2 regions of the Peribacillus sp. P4_B1 genome follow, and region 2 is predicted to be linked to the other one. Evidence: riboswitches for the same ligand, from Rfam matches in the RefSeq annotation. Region 2 holds a riboswitch; the other holds the start of a gene.
What was found. Region 2 has a riboswitch for FMN ahead of ribE (riboflavin synthase). Riboswitches for the same ligand answer to the same signal wherever they lie in the genome.
Positions count from the first base shown of each region.

Region 1: it holds a riboswitch for FMN, as region 2 does, so the genes downstream of both, AC1DVK_RS09030 (ECF transporter S component) here and ribE (riboflavin synthase) in region 2, are expected to answer to the same signal.

Region 1 is NZ_JBFUHM010000012.1:2,414-10,705, reverse strand. It holds gene AC1DVK_RS09070 (MerR family transcriptional regulator) at 1-351, opposite strand, end outside; gene AC1DVK_RS09065 (metallophosphoesterase) at 450-1,265, opposite strand; gene AC1DVK_RS09060 (YpbF family protein) at 1,366-1,824, opposite strand; gene AC1DVK_RS09055 (LysM peptidoglycan-binding domain-containing protein) at 1,965-2,768, opposite strand; gene AC1DVK_RS09050 (CPBP family intramembrane glutamic endopeptidase) at 2,746-3,372, opposite strand; gene AC1DVK_RS09045 (RecQ family ATP-dependent DNA helicase) at 3,362-4,873, opposite strand; gene AC1DVK_RS09040 (YpbB family protein) at 4,873-5,937, opposite strand; gene AC1DVK_RS09035 (ferredoxin) at 6,228-6,476, shown strand; gene AC1DVK_RS09030 (ECF transporter S component) at 6,613-7,194, opposite strand; FMN riboswitch at 7,361-7,497, opposite strand.
Region 2 is NZ_JBFUHM010000040.1:16,379-21,116, forward strand. It holds gene AC1DVK_RS19750 (DHH family phosphoesterase) at 1-716, opposite strand, end outside; gene ribH (6,7-dimethyl-8-ribityllumazine synthase) at 1,192-1,662, opposite strand; partial or broken gene ribB (3,4-dihydroxy-2-butanone-4-phosphate synthase) at 1,740-2,378, opposite strand; gene ribE (riboflavin synthase) at 2,397-3,035, opposite strand; FMN riboswitch at 3,182-3,312, opposite strand; gene AC1DVK_RS19770 (tryptophan-rich sensory protein) at 3,568-4,260, shown strand; gene megL (methionine gamma-lyase) at 4,265-4,738, opposite strand, start outside.

The sequences.
Region 1 (8,292 bases), on a different contig from region 2:
TTGGCTTATCAGCATGTGTGCTTTATTTTCATTGAAATTCAATAGGGCCTCGATTAATTGATCCGATAACTTAATCGTTTGTTCGTCCTTAAGGGTCATTTCAGGAACTTCAGTCGCTGGAGTGCCAGTACTTTCAAGAAGTGAAACGGCCTGGCTGATTGTGAAACCTTGCTCTGTTTTATTGATGAGCCATTTTAGGATTTGCAAATGTTTTTCTGTATACAGCCGGTGCCCTGATTCATTCCTGACAGGTTCGATAAATTTATAGCGCCTTTCCCATGCCCTCAAGGTTCCCGGCTGAATGTCTAGCAGTTTTGAAACTGCCTTTATATTATATTTACCTTCTTGCATGGTTTTACAAGGCCTCCAATAACTGTACGTTCATTTGTTGAAATTATAGTTGATTATTTTAAGTCTGTAAAACCCAGATATGCTAGATTAAAAGCAGCTTAATAGGTCTTCACCACCGGAACGCCCACCTCCGTGCTCGTCCCCCTTTTCAGGTTGAATAGATGCGTTTCCGGCTTAGCCTCAAGCCTTAAAGGGACTGTGCTTGTCCCATAACCATTACTCGTCATAAACAAACACTCCCCCTCCTTTTTAATGCTGCCTATCTTATAGGGCCCTAATCCGAATAGGCGGATCTGTCCGCCATGGGTGTGACCGGACAGGACGAGACCTATCTGGTGTTCCGGAATCAATTGTTTCATTATCAAAGGGTTATGACTCACCAAAATCCGAAAAGTCTCATTCCCGCAATCCGACAGAGCAAGGTCAAGCCTATCTCGTTCCTCCGTTATATCATCAATGCCCAGAAGAGCGATTTTCCTGCCATTTTGAGACTCAAAAGAAACAGCTGTATTATCAAGCATTTTTACTCCATGCTTCAGAAGAGTTGCATCAAGCTCATGGAAATCCCCTTCATAATCATTATTTCCCCAAACAAAATAAAGGGGACCAAGTTCTTTTAATTTTAATATATTTTTTTCCACACGTTCTATGGGGACCCCTCTTTCCCTTATGTCCCCGCCTATGATTACCAAATCTGCCTTGTCACGGGCACCCTCAATTAATTTATCCGATATGATCCGTCGATGAAGATCGGATATGAAGAAAATCCGCATATCGCCAAACCCTTCAGGAAAGTCTTTGAAATATAAATCTTGAAAAATCAGCCTATCTTGCTTAGCAGTACGCCACATATAAATGATCGTGGCAACTATCAGTAAAATGATGACTAATAGTAATCCAGATACCAATAACATCCTTCGTTAAACCTTCTTTCCATCCTAATCCCAAGAGTTACCTTCATATAACCATAAAACAAAATTACTCGCAATCAAATATGATTTTTAACGTGATCATTCATTTATTTTCATGATATAAGTTAATATCATAATTTTTTTTCATCATTTCAAATACTTTATGTCGATTTTTCCATTCTTCCTCTTTTTCCCATAATTGCTTGCTTTTATTAATAATTTCGCAGCGAAGAAGCTGAAACTCCTTTTCTGCTTTATCAAGCTTTTTTTTAATTAATACCATATATCCATATAGGCCAATGGCGGCCGCCAAAAAAAGGAAATGGCTAAAATGGTCGACGAAAACACTAAACATACTAAAAAAGGAATAGGAATAAGGTACAACGATATAAAAATAAAGATACACCAAAAAAAGGGCAGCAACAATCATGGTTGCCCACAAGCTTTGAAGATGCTTCTTTTTAAGAGCCTCGAACTTTTTTTTTCGACCCACAACATTCTGAAGCATTTGTTTTGTTGCTTGATCGGTTTTTTCATCCAATAAAATGATTGTCGATTCCATCGCATTTCCTCCTCTACTCTTACAAATCATGATATGAAGCTGTCCAGGAAAAAATGATAAAGTACCTGTCAAGTTTACATCCTAAAAACAAGCCAAACATTTAACAAAAACACCCTGCCTCTAAAGACAGGGTGCCATCATTATTTCTTGATCGGTATTTTTAACACCTGACCCTTGGAGATTTCATTGCCATTCAGCCCATTCCACTCCCTGATAAGGGCAATGCCTTCCTGTGATTTGTAGTAGTTCATGGAGATGCGGAATAATGTTTCCTCACCTTGTACAGTATGTAAGAGAACCTTGTAATCATCTTTATTCGGTTTCGCGTCTTGAACGCGTTCGGCTGTCACTTTCTTTTCGGCTGCTTCCCTCTTTGCTTTTTCATCAGCTATTTGCTGTGCTTTTGCTTTTTCGTCAGCTATTTGCTGTGCTTTTGCCTTTTCTTCTGCTACTTGCTGTGCTTTTGCCTTTTCTTCTGCCTTTTTCTTTGCTTGCTCCTCTTTTGCGCCTTTCCGCTTCTCTTCTTCCTCTGCTTTAGCTTTAGCTTTAGCTTCAGCTTCTTCTTTTTCTTTCTCCGCTTCAGCCTTTGCCGACGCTTTCTCTTTCTTTTCCTTTAAATCAGCTGCAGTTGCTGTAGTTGGAATCGTTTCTTTATCCTCGTCTCCCTTATTTTCATCAATGACGACTTGGTCACTTTTTGTATCATGTACAGGTCTATGCTGAAGATATGTATAAAGGCTGTAAAACCCAATTGGAAGCAAAATAAAAAATAACGCTAATAATTGTATCATTGGAAACTTAATCTTCACTTTACTTTTTTTCTTTTTATTTTGGTGGACTTTACTGCGCTTGGGCAATGATGACTTAGCCTTCTGACGTTCAATTCGCGAACGAAGTTCACCAGCCTGGTCGTTTTCTTTTTCATTCTTTTGGACTCGGCTCATTCAAGTCACCCCCTTTCTTGCTCAACCCTCTTTGCTTTTTGCTCCTGATTAGAACACCAAGGATAAAGTCAATCAAAAAGTGGGCCGTAATCGTCACGATGATATTATTAGTCATTTCAAATAGAAAACCGATAAAGAAGCTCAAAACCAAAACATTTAAAAATAAAAACCAATTAAAAAGGTAACGATAATGAACGGCTGCAAAAATCAGGCTCGTCCATAGCAATCCCAAATGTGTTTGCAACACTCCACGAAATAATAATTCTTCGCTTATAGCTACCACTAAAGCAACGACAAAAATCATCTGGTATGACAAGTTACTGAAAATGCGTTCGTTAATACCACCATCATCCTGATAGGAAGATGGTGTCACTCTCATCAATAAAATGTCAAATAACAAGACAATGACTCCAGCGGGAATTCCAATCAGCAAAATATTCAGGTCATCAAAGATAAATAAGTCGAAAAAAGCAGAACGGTCCTCAAATAAAATAATACCTAAAAAAGCGGCTAACGTTAAGAGAATAATTTGTGTAAGAAACAAATTATATAGCAACTGCTTGTCTGTTAGTTGTTTAATTAATTCAGCTTGCTTATTTTTCATTCCCATTTTCCTTCTTTAATAAGATTAAAGCCAATTCATTTTTCCACGTGGAAAAGGGATTAACTGGATCAACCTTAACTTCCGGCCATACATCAGCCATTTTTTCGGCATCCATTCCACAGATATCACAGCAAATGGGGTTCACTACTCGCTGCTTTTCTTCAAAGTAGTGCAGTATCCCTATACGGCGACATTCACGTGCATATAACCAATGAAGGAATTTATGCAGCTTTTCTTGATTACCGGATTTCCTCTTTTGGCAATACTCTTTCATTTCTGACATTTGGTCTAAAGGATTTTTAGTTCCATTAATGAGCTGGGTAAAAAAACGAAGTTGGATATCGTTCAAAGAAAAAGATTGAGACAGCTGTTCTTTTTCTGATAGGGTGAAATTCGCCAAACCCTTTTGTGAAGCATTAAGGAAAGAACAAACACCCTCGATTTGCATATCCGTAGGTAACTGTTGTTCCATCAAACGCAAGGGAAGCCCTTCATCCCCTTCGCCATATAATAAGACAGCGACACTTTGTTTCCGATCTCGTCCCGCCCTGCCTATCTCCTGAAGATATGCTTCCATCGTGGATGGCATATGAAAATGGATAACGTATCTGACATCCGATTTATTTACACCCATTCCAAAAGCACTTGTTGCACATATAATTTTCAACTGACCAGAAATGAATTGCTGCTGAATGAGCATCCTTTGTTCCTGTTCCATGCCACCGTGATAATAATTGACACTGTCAATCCCGTTTTCCTGTAAAAACCCAGCGACCGATTCCGCAACCTTTTTAGATGAAAAATAAATAATACCGCTCCCTGTCAATTTCCTGACAAGCTCCAGTACACGGGATAGCTTTTCATCGTAACTGATCAGGCGCTCGACAATTATTACAATATTTTCCCGATCAACAGATGAGACGATTTCTTCGGCTTGACCAATTTCGAGTTTACTTACGATGTCCCTTCGGACTTCAGTGGTTGCAGTTGCTGTCAGGGCAAGCGTCAACGGATTGTTCAACTCACGCCTCACTTCTCCTAAATTCAAATAATCCGGACGGAAATCGTAACCCCATTGTGAGATGCAGTGTGCTTCATCTATGACGAACAAACCGATTTCTATCGATTTCAAGGATTTTAGCACACTCTCAAGACTTAGCATTTCAGGAGATAAAAAGATAAAACGATAACTATGTAATCGATCGAGAGCTTTCCTTTTTTGATTTAGCGTCAAAAAAGAATTGAGGGTCAATACGCTTTTTTCGCCACTCATCTTCAGCTGATCTGCCTGATCCTGCATTAATGATAATAATGGGGAGACAATTAGGACAGTCTTATTTAAAAGGTAAGCCGGCAGCTGATAACACAATGATTTACCGGATCCGGTGGGTAGCATCGCTAATGTATGACGTCCGGACATCAATGATTCGATCACTTCTTTTTGTCCAGGACGAAATTCATCAAATCCAAATTTTTCTTTTAGGACACGTTCTATATTCATCATCCATCACCTATTTTCGCAAGTACAAGCCTGATTTGGAAAAAGCTTATCTGTTTATTATCGACCATCTGCTTGATAGCCTTAAGCTTTTTCGTACCAAGTTCATTAATAGCGGCTGCAATTTCCCTCTCATCGTCGAGAGACACATAATCGGCAATCGGAAAACTTTTATCCGATAGGACAATTTCGACTAGGTGATCCTCAATGGTGTTGACTTTCAATCGGCGGACCTCAGCTATTTCCCCAAGGTTTTTCCCTTCTTGGATGTATCGTAAAGTAGTTTGTGTAGATTGTGTCAAATGAGGATTTTCACCCCTTTGCCAATCATAGATCAACGTTGACAAAAGGGGGTAACCCGTTCCCGTTTCCATTTCAGAAAGCATTTGATGCAACGAGTCAAGGAAAGTAAAGCGGATAAACTCTTCTTCTAGATCTTTCCTTTTTGCAATCTGTTCAAACGTAAGCCCAATCCTGTTTGTCCCAGTTAATTTCATAATGAAAACATCTCGTTTCAAATCACTTTGACTTTCTAAAAGGGATATCAGTTCTTCATATAGATGTTGCGCAATCAACTCTCGGTCCTGACGATTGGCATGTAAAAATTCCTTTACGAAAAATTGGATTTTGGGATTTCTTTGTATCGGATAAAAACGTCTTTCATTGTGGACAATATGGGATATGGTTTGAATGAGTAAGTTTAACCTTCCCCAGAAAACCGGGGTGATATTGTGATACTTCCAACCATTTATAAAATTCGGAAAAGGATTATCATTGAAGTAATCGATTAACATCTCCTCACCTTGCATACTAATTTCAAATGCATCTGATTTATCCGTTGTATTTATGTATTCATGGTCAAGGAACTGTTCAATGTTTTGATTTAACTGCTGACGGGTAAATCGTGGTATTGTCCCAAATATATTCGTCAACCCGAATAAATGGGCATCCTGGATTGTTTGTGACGACTTCTTCCCCTGAAGCATATGGTATATAGCATAAATGGAACGTTCACCTTGAAATTTTTTTATCGCATATAGAATGATTGCCTGTAGATAATTTTTCATGGGACTCACATCCTTGTTTCATTTATCCAATAAACCTATTGTAACAAAAAACTGCAAAAATCGCCGTTATTATTGATGAAAACAAGGGAAATTATGTGACTAAATGACGCATCATGGAAAGGGCCATGTTAATTATTTCGATGATTTTCGTTGACATCCTGCTACATGATAGTTATTATCAATACAATTTCTATTGAAAAGTTTGGCATTCGGTCTTACAATAAGAAAGAGATAATAATCTGAAATAAAAAGATTATCAGTTGTCTATCAACTTAGGAGGGGTTATATTCATGGCTAAATTTACTATTGTGGATAAAGAAACATGCATCGCTTGTGGCGCTTGCGGAGCAGCAGCACCAGATATATATGATTATGATGACGAAGGGATTGCATTTGTTACCCTTGACGATAACGAGGGAATCGTTGAAATTCCAGATGTACTTATAGATGACATGATGGATGCATTTGAAGGATGTCCAACGGATTCTATTAAAGTTGCTGATGAGGCATTTGACGGGGATGCACTAAAATTCGAATAAAGATACAAGCCATTTTCAATCGAGAATGGCTTTTTTTTTGTCAATTTCATTGCATCTTCCCCTGCCAAATTAAACGGACATAAAAAACAACCGAATTTGGATATCGGTTGTTTTTATGTTTCTATCGTAAATGCCATTAAGCATTTTTATATAATGTTTGCTTATTGATCCATGCCTGTAATTTAATGAACAACAACATGAATACAGATGTTATAAGCACGCCTTTAATTACATTGAAAGGCAAGATTGCCGTCGTGATTAGCTTTCTTGATTCGGGTGCCGACATTGCATCCCATCCCATAAAGAAGGTATAAGCCGGTAAAAAGACATAATAGTTTAAAACACTCATAAATACTGCCATGGAAACTGTTCCCGCAAGTAAAGCGAACGTCATCCCTTTTTTTGAATTGATTTTCTGAAATACATAATAAGTTGGCAAGACAAACAGTATTCCAGCTATAAAGTTAGCAATATGCCCCACAGGTACAGCTGTCACGGTCCCTGTCATGACTAAATCCAATAGGTTTTTAAGAAATTCAACTAGAATACCTGCCATAGGACCAAAAATCAATGCCGCCATCAATGCTGGTATGTCGCTAAAATCAACATTCAGAAAAGGTGGAAATCCTGGAAACGGAAAATTCAAAAGCATCAATAAATAAGAAATGCTTCCCATCATTGCCAGTGTGACCGTTTTTTTCACTTTATTCTTTTTCATAGTTCTCTCTCCTTCTTTTCCGATCTACCTGAAAAGAGGTTAGTGTTCCTTAATGATGTCGATGCTCAATAAAAAAACCTTTAATTCCAATAGAATTAAAGGGATAAATTAAAGGTTACATCAAACAAACGTATCAGCAAATGACTGTTGAAACGCACTCAGGAACCTCCATCTTCTCCCATCCAGACTATACTGTCGGCTTTGGAATCACACCAAATCCTGCCCCGTAAGGCTCGCGGGCTTAGAAGGAGAACTTCCTTCATCACCGCCGGTGGGGAATTGCACCCCGCCCCGAAGATAGACCTATAAAATTTTTAGTTTCCTTTCGTTTCCGAAAGGTGCGTTAAGTAGCTTTGTATCAGCAGTTTATTCATATAGGCGATTTAATGTGTTTCCACTAATCCCCTTTGAAAACCCGCTTTTCCAACCAAGTTTCCTACCAAAAACCTACCGTTTCTCCACCACTTAATTTATTTGATTTTATCATGCACATTTAAAAAAGCAAGAAATAAATTTCCGCCTTTAACCTTTTTATCATTTGCTCCAAACCAATCCGCTAAGACTTACTTACTTTATCTTTGGTCCAGTAATCCACTTTGGGCTTACCAGTGGTTTTGAGCTTTTATCCAACAGGAAAAAAGGATTCTTTATAAGTAGTTCTTTTTAAATGAAGTTTGCACAAGGTTATATATTTTTTATTGTCCCATCAGCCAGGCCTTTATCTTGAAGTGTTTTTTATGGGACTCATCGAGATGAAAAAGATTTATTTTTCGAAGAGTTCAGGAATAAAGTGATTTTTAAGATGGCCTTCATACATGGCTAAGCAAATAAAAAACCATTTTTCCACCTATGTTAAAGCGCATCTAAACCTTGACACAAAAAAAGTAACTATTTTCGGACAAAAATAGTTACTCATTAAATGGGATCCATTTTAATTTATGCAAATGCTGCAAAATGAAGTTCCAAAACTTTTTAACCTATTAAAATCCCTGCGCAGATTGCCCCTTTAGCTTATATTCTTTTTGATGAAAATTGAGCGTGCGGAAGATAGCTTATTTAAAGGAACAATTTTTGCAAAATACTTTTATCTCGATTTTC
Region 2 (4,738 bases):
TTCGACAGTTCGTTTCCAAGTTCTGAGTGATATGACTCTGCGTGGACCACACCAGCTGTATGTGGACCGACCGTAGCTTGATAAACTTCTCTTTTTTTCCTGTTTATGTACCGATCTACTCGACTTTCTTCTACATTTAGAAGCGTTTGCTCCACTTCGTCAAAAGTGAAACTTTCAGCAGTAGAAAGCTTATTTGCGATTTTCATTTCGAATTCCTCTATCGGAATCATGAAAAACAGGTCATTCAACCGTTTTGCCGTTGAATTTTTATTTACTTCCCATTCCCAAGTATCGTATTGACGGACCAATTCAACGAATTCAGCGACAATATTTGAAGGTTCCAGCAATTTATTTTCAACTGCATACTGATAGAATAATGAAGTTGCTGCCGTCTGTTTACCGTCTTCCTGTTCGACAGTTACAGATGCCCAATCATGCTCGTTCAAATGCAGTGCTGACTTATGATGATCGATCAGAAGCGCTTTGCCTCCGTCTTCCACAAACTGCGTAATCATTTTTTCGTTATCTTCATCAACCGATAGATCAGTAACAATCAATGTATCCTCAATCTTTGCCTGCTCAAGAAATGCTCCTACATTTTGATTAAGGCGACCGATTGAATTATAACTAACCACTACTTCTTCTCCGAATGCCAGCTTAGCGACAATGCCGCAGCCGACTCCATCTAAATCATTATGTGTAAAGAGATGGTACACACAAACCCCTCCTAATAACTAATAATTTTACTTTTCCCTAAAGACAGGAATTTCAATTGCAATCTTTACAATTGTAGCATAATCATATCCGCATATTTTATCATGCTTTCATTACGCGATGCTTTTGTTCGTTTTTTTTTCGAAAAACCACTAATGATTCATTATTTCACAGAAATTATACCCAAATATAATGAAAACACATTACTTTGAAATTGTATTTCCATGTATTCCTTTAAAACTGACAGGGCAGCACAGTTAACCTTTAATGATTCTGGCATCTCCCCGTTAGTGACTACTTAAAGTCTTACCCTATCCATCTTTCTAGGTCCCTCCCAATAAGTGGCCTTATCCATTTTCAAGATTGTCCATACAACAGGGGAAAAATAGGAAGTCACAAATGCTTCATTGACCTTAAAATCCGGCACATCAAAAAGCCGCAGGGAATGTTATTCCCTGCGGCTTTCCTGATGTGAAATCACTGTTCTATCAATTTTCCAAGGTTGGCCATTTCAATGGCACTAACGGCAGCTTCATAGCCTTTGTTACCTGACTTTGTTCCGGCACGTTCAATGGCTTGTTCAATGTTCTCAGTTGTCAACAAACCGAAGATAACCGGTACACCTGTGTCCAAGGAAACGGAAGCCATACCTTTAGCTGCTTCATTGCAGACATAATCATAATGTGAAGTGGCACCCCTGATTACCGTTCCAAGTCCGATAACCGCATCATATTTACCCGTATTCACAAGTTTCTTCGCAATTAACGGAAGTTCGAAAGCACCCGGCACCCACGCGATGTCAACATCATTTTCATCAACGCCATGACGCTTAAGGCCATCCAATGCCCCTCCTAAAAGCTTGCTTGTGATAAACTCATTAAATCTTCCTACCACGATTCCGACTTTCAATCCTGATCCTATTAATTGTGCTTCAATAACTTTCCCCATGTCCAATTCCTCCTAATTTTAAAAAAATATCATTTTTTTCATTTAAAGATTAATTTAGCTAAAAATCTTTAAGCATTCGGGATGTTCAGTTCAAGTGCCTGTTTCCCGATTGTATCACTTTGTTCAAGATACCGAATCAAATCGGCTATCGTAATGAACTTCAGGTTGAATTTCCCAGCGATGACTTCTAAATCGGATACGCGTGCCATCGATCCATCATCATTCATGATTTCACATATGACACCAGCTGGAGCGGCACCGCATAATTTTGCCAAATCCACCGAAGCCTCCGTATGTCCTGCCCTCCTTAATACGCCGCCTTCTTTAGCGACTATCGGAAAAGTGTGACCAGGCCTTTGAAAATCTTCAGCAACCGAATCTTCTTTAAGAAGCTCAAGAATGGTCAAGGACCGTTCAAAAGCACTTATTCCTGTGGAAGTGCTTTTATGATCGACACTAACCGTAAAGGCAGTACCATGATGATCGGTATTTTCTCCTACCATAGGATGCAGGTTCAATTTCCCTGCCAGTTCTTCTGTAATGGTTGTACATATCAAACCTCGTCCATGAGTCGCCATGAAATTGATCGCTTCCGGCGTAGCCTTTTCGGCCAACAAGACGAAATCCCCTTCGTTTTCACGGTCTTCATCATCGGATACGATTACTACCTTGCCAGCTTTCAAATCCTCGATCGCTTCTTCAATTGTATGGAACATCATTACACCGCCCTTTTATTAGAATCCGTGCTCTGCCAAAAACTCTAAATTCAGTCCTGGTTTTGAATCGCCATTTTTCATTTGATGTATAATATATTTCCCTATCATGTCGTTTTCAATGTTAACGATATCGCCAGCCGCTTTTTGTCCCAATACGGTGTCCTGATGAGTCAATGGAATCAGAGATACAGTCAAAAGGTTTCGTTCAATTCCAAATATCGTCAGGCTCGTTCCATCAATGGCTACAGAGCCTTTTGGAATGCAAAAGGCACTGAGCCCTTCTTCCAATTGGATTACATAATATACGGCATTTTCTTTTCGTTCTTTTTTTATGATTGTTCCGGTCCCGTCGATATGACCTGAAACAAAATGACCGCCAAACCTACCCTGTGCACTCATGGCTCGTTCGAGATTCACAGGTGATCCCAATTTTAACGTCCGGATCGAGGAAGCTTTGACCGTTTCCGGCATTACGTCGACCGTAAACAAACTTTTCGTGAAGGACGTTACCGTTAAGCAGACCCCGTTGACTGAAATACTATCCCCCAGATGAACATCTTCAAGGATTTTTTCAGAACGGATCGACAACTCCATACTGCTTTTCCCTTTTTTCAAGGAATGGACGGTACCGATATCCTCGATGATTCCCGTAAACATGTTTTTCCCCCTTTTATAAAATATAAAAAACCCCTTAGGATGACCTAAGGAGTTAACAGGAGAAATGAGTGAAAAAAACTGTATACCTAAAAAGCCCAATATTTTCTTTTTTGAAAAATTAGGCGTACGTATACACTTGGGTTCCACACGTCCTTCTCCCATCCAGACTTTACTGTCGGCTTTGGAATCTCACCAAATCCTGCCTTTATCAGGCTCGCGGGCTTAGAATTTCTTCATCACCGCCGGTTGGGATTTTCACCCGACCCCGAAGGACTAAAATAATATGAATCTTTGAATATTTTATCACCTTAAAGTGAGGATGTAAAATTTCTAAACTTAAATGGTTCATTTGTTACAGGAACTCCCTCACTTTATGGAAAAATGAAATTCCGCTCCAAGTAACTTCGATGTGCTCCAAAAGGTTAACCGGGCCTAATTGGTGGAATAGGTTATAGGGATTACAATTCAAACAAGGAGGAAGCCCAAGATTATCGCCATCAACAATTTGCTTTTCTTTCTATTCGTCGTCACGATGAATTTTTTAGCCAATTTCCTGCCTTTGAACGGCCGAACATCTGGAGAGATTTCCGATAAACTGGATGTCCTCTTCACTCCTGCCAGTTATGTATTTTCCATATGGGGTTTAATCTATTTTCTGCTCGCCATCTGGGTATTCAGGCAGTTTTTAAGTAAACATCAAAACAGCCCTGCCAATAAGGCATTCTTCCCTTGGTTCGCTTTAAGCTGTGTCCTAAATGGCGCTTGGCTTTTGGCTTGGCATTACGAACGATTTTTGTTATCCGTATTCATTATCATTGCTCTTTTGGCTATATTATTGGTCAGTTCAACAAGCATTAAAAAAGTGGAGCATAATCCTTTCGACCTATTTCCGTTTTCCGTTTATACCGGCTGGGTGAGTGTTGCAGCCATCGCCGACATTTCTTATTACCTTACCTATATCGAATGGGACGGTTTTGGGATTTCCAGTGTAGCTTGGACGATCGTTTTGCTGATTGCAGCAACAATCCTGGCCTTTGTCTTTGCTGGTAAAAACCGGGATTGGTGCTATCCTCTCGTATTCGTTTGGACGTTCATTAGCATCGGGATCCGAAATGGTGCGCCCTACCAGGTAATCACAGACATTTCTTATATTCTGGCTGCTCTCATTTTTATCGTGTCGCCACGACCTTCATTAAAAATCGGAAGAACTGATAGGGAAATCTAGTGGTCTAAAAGGCTTGCTGAAGATCGTGCCAGATGTCCTGCCAAGCTTCAAGGCCAACTGAGAGACGGACCAGTTGGTCACTGATGCCCATTTGTTCCCGCGATTCTTCAGGAACGGCAGAATGCGTCATGGTAGCGGGATGCTGGATCAATGTCTCGGCATCCCCTAGACTGACGGCAATTTTGATAAGTTTCAATTTATTGAGGAATTCCTGTGCTTCCTGTTTTGTACCATGCAATTCGAAAGAGATAAGGCCGCCTCCGTGTTTCATCTGTTTTTGCATTATATAATGATCCGGTGAAGCTTCATCACCTGGATAATATACCTTTTTCACCTTTGGATGTTTCTCAAGTTCATGAAAGATGTTCATTGCATTGGCTGAGTGACGGTCCATCCTGACAGGCAAGGTCTTTAACCCCCGCAATAATAACCAGGCATCGAATGGTGAAATGATTCCACCGATATCCTTCTGTGTAGT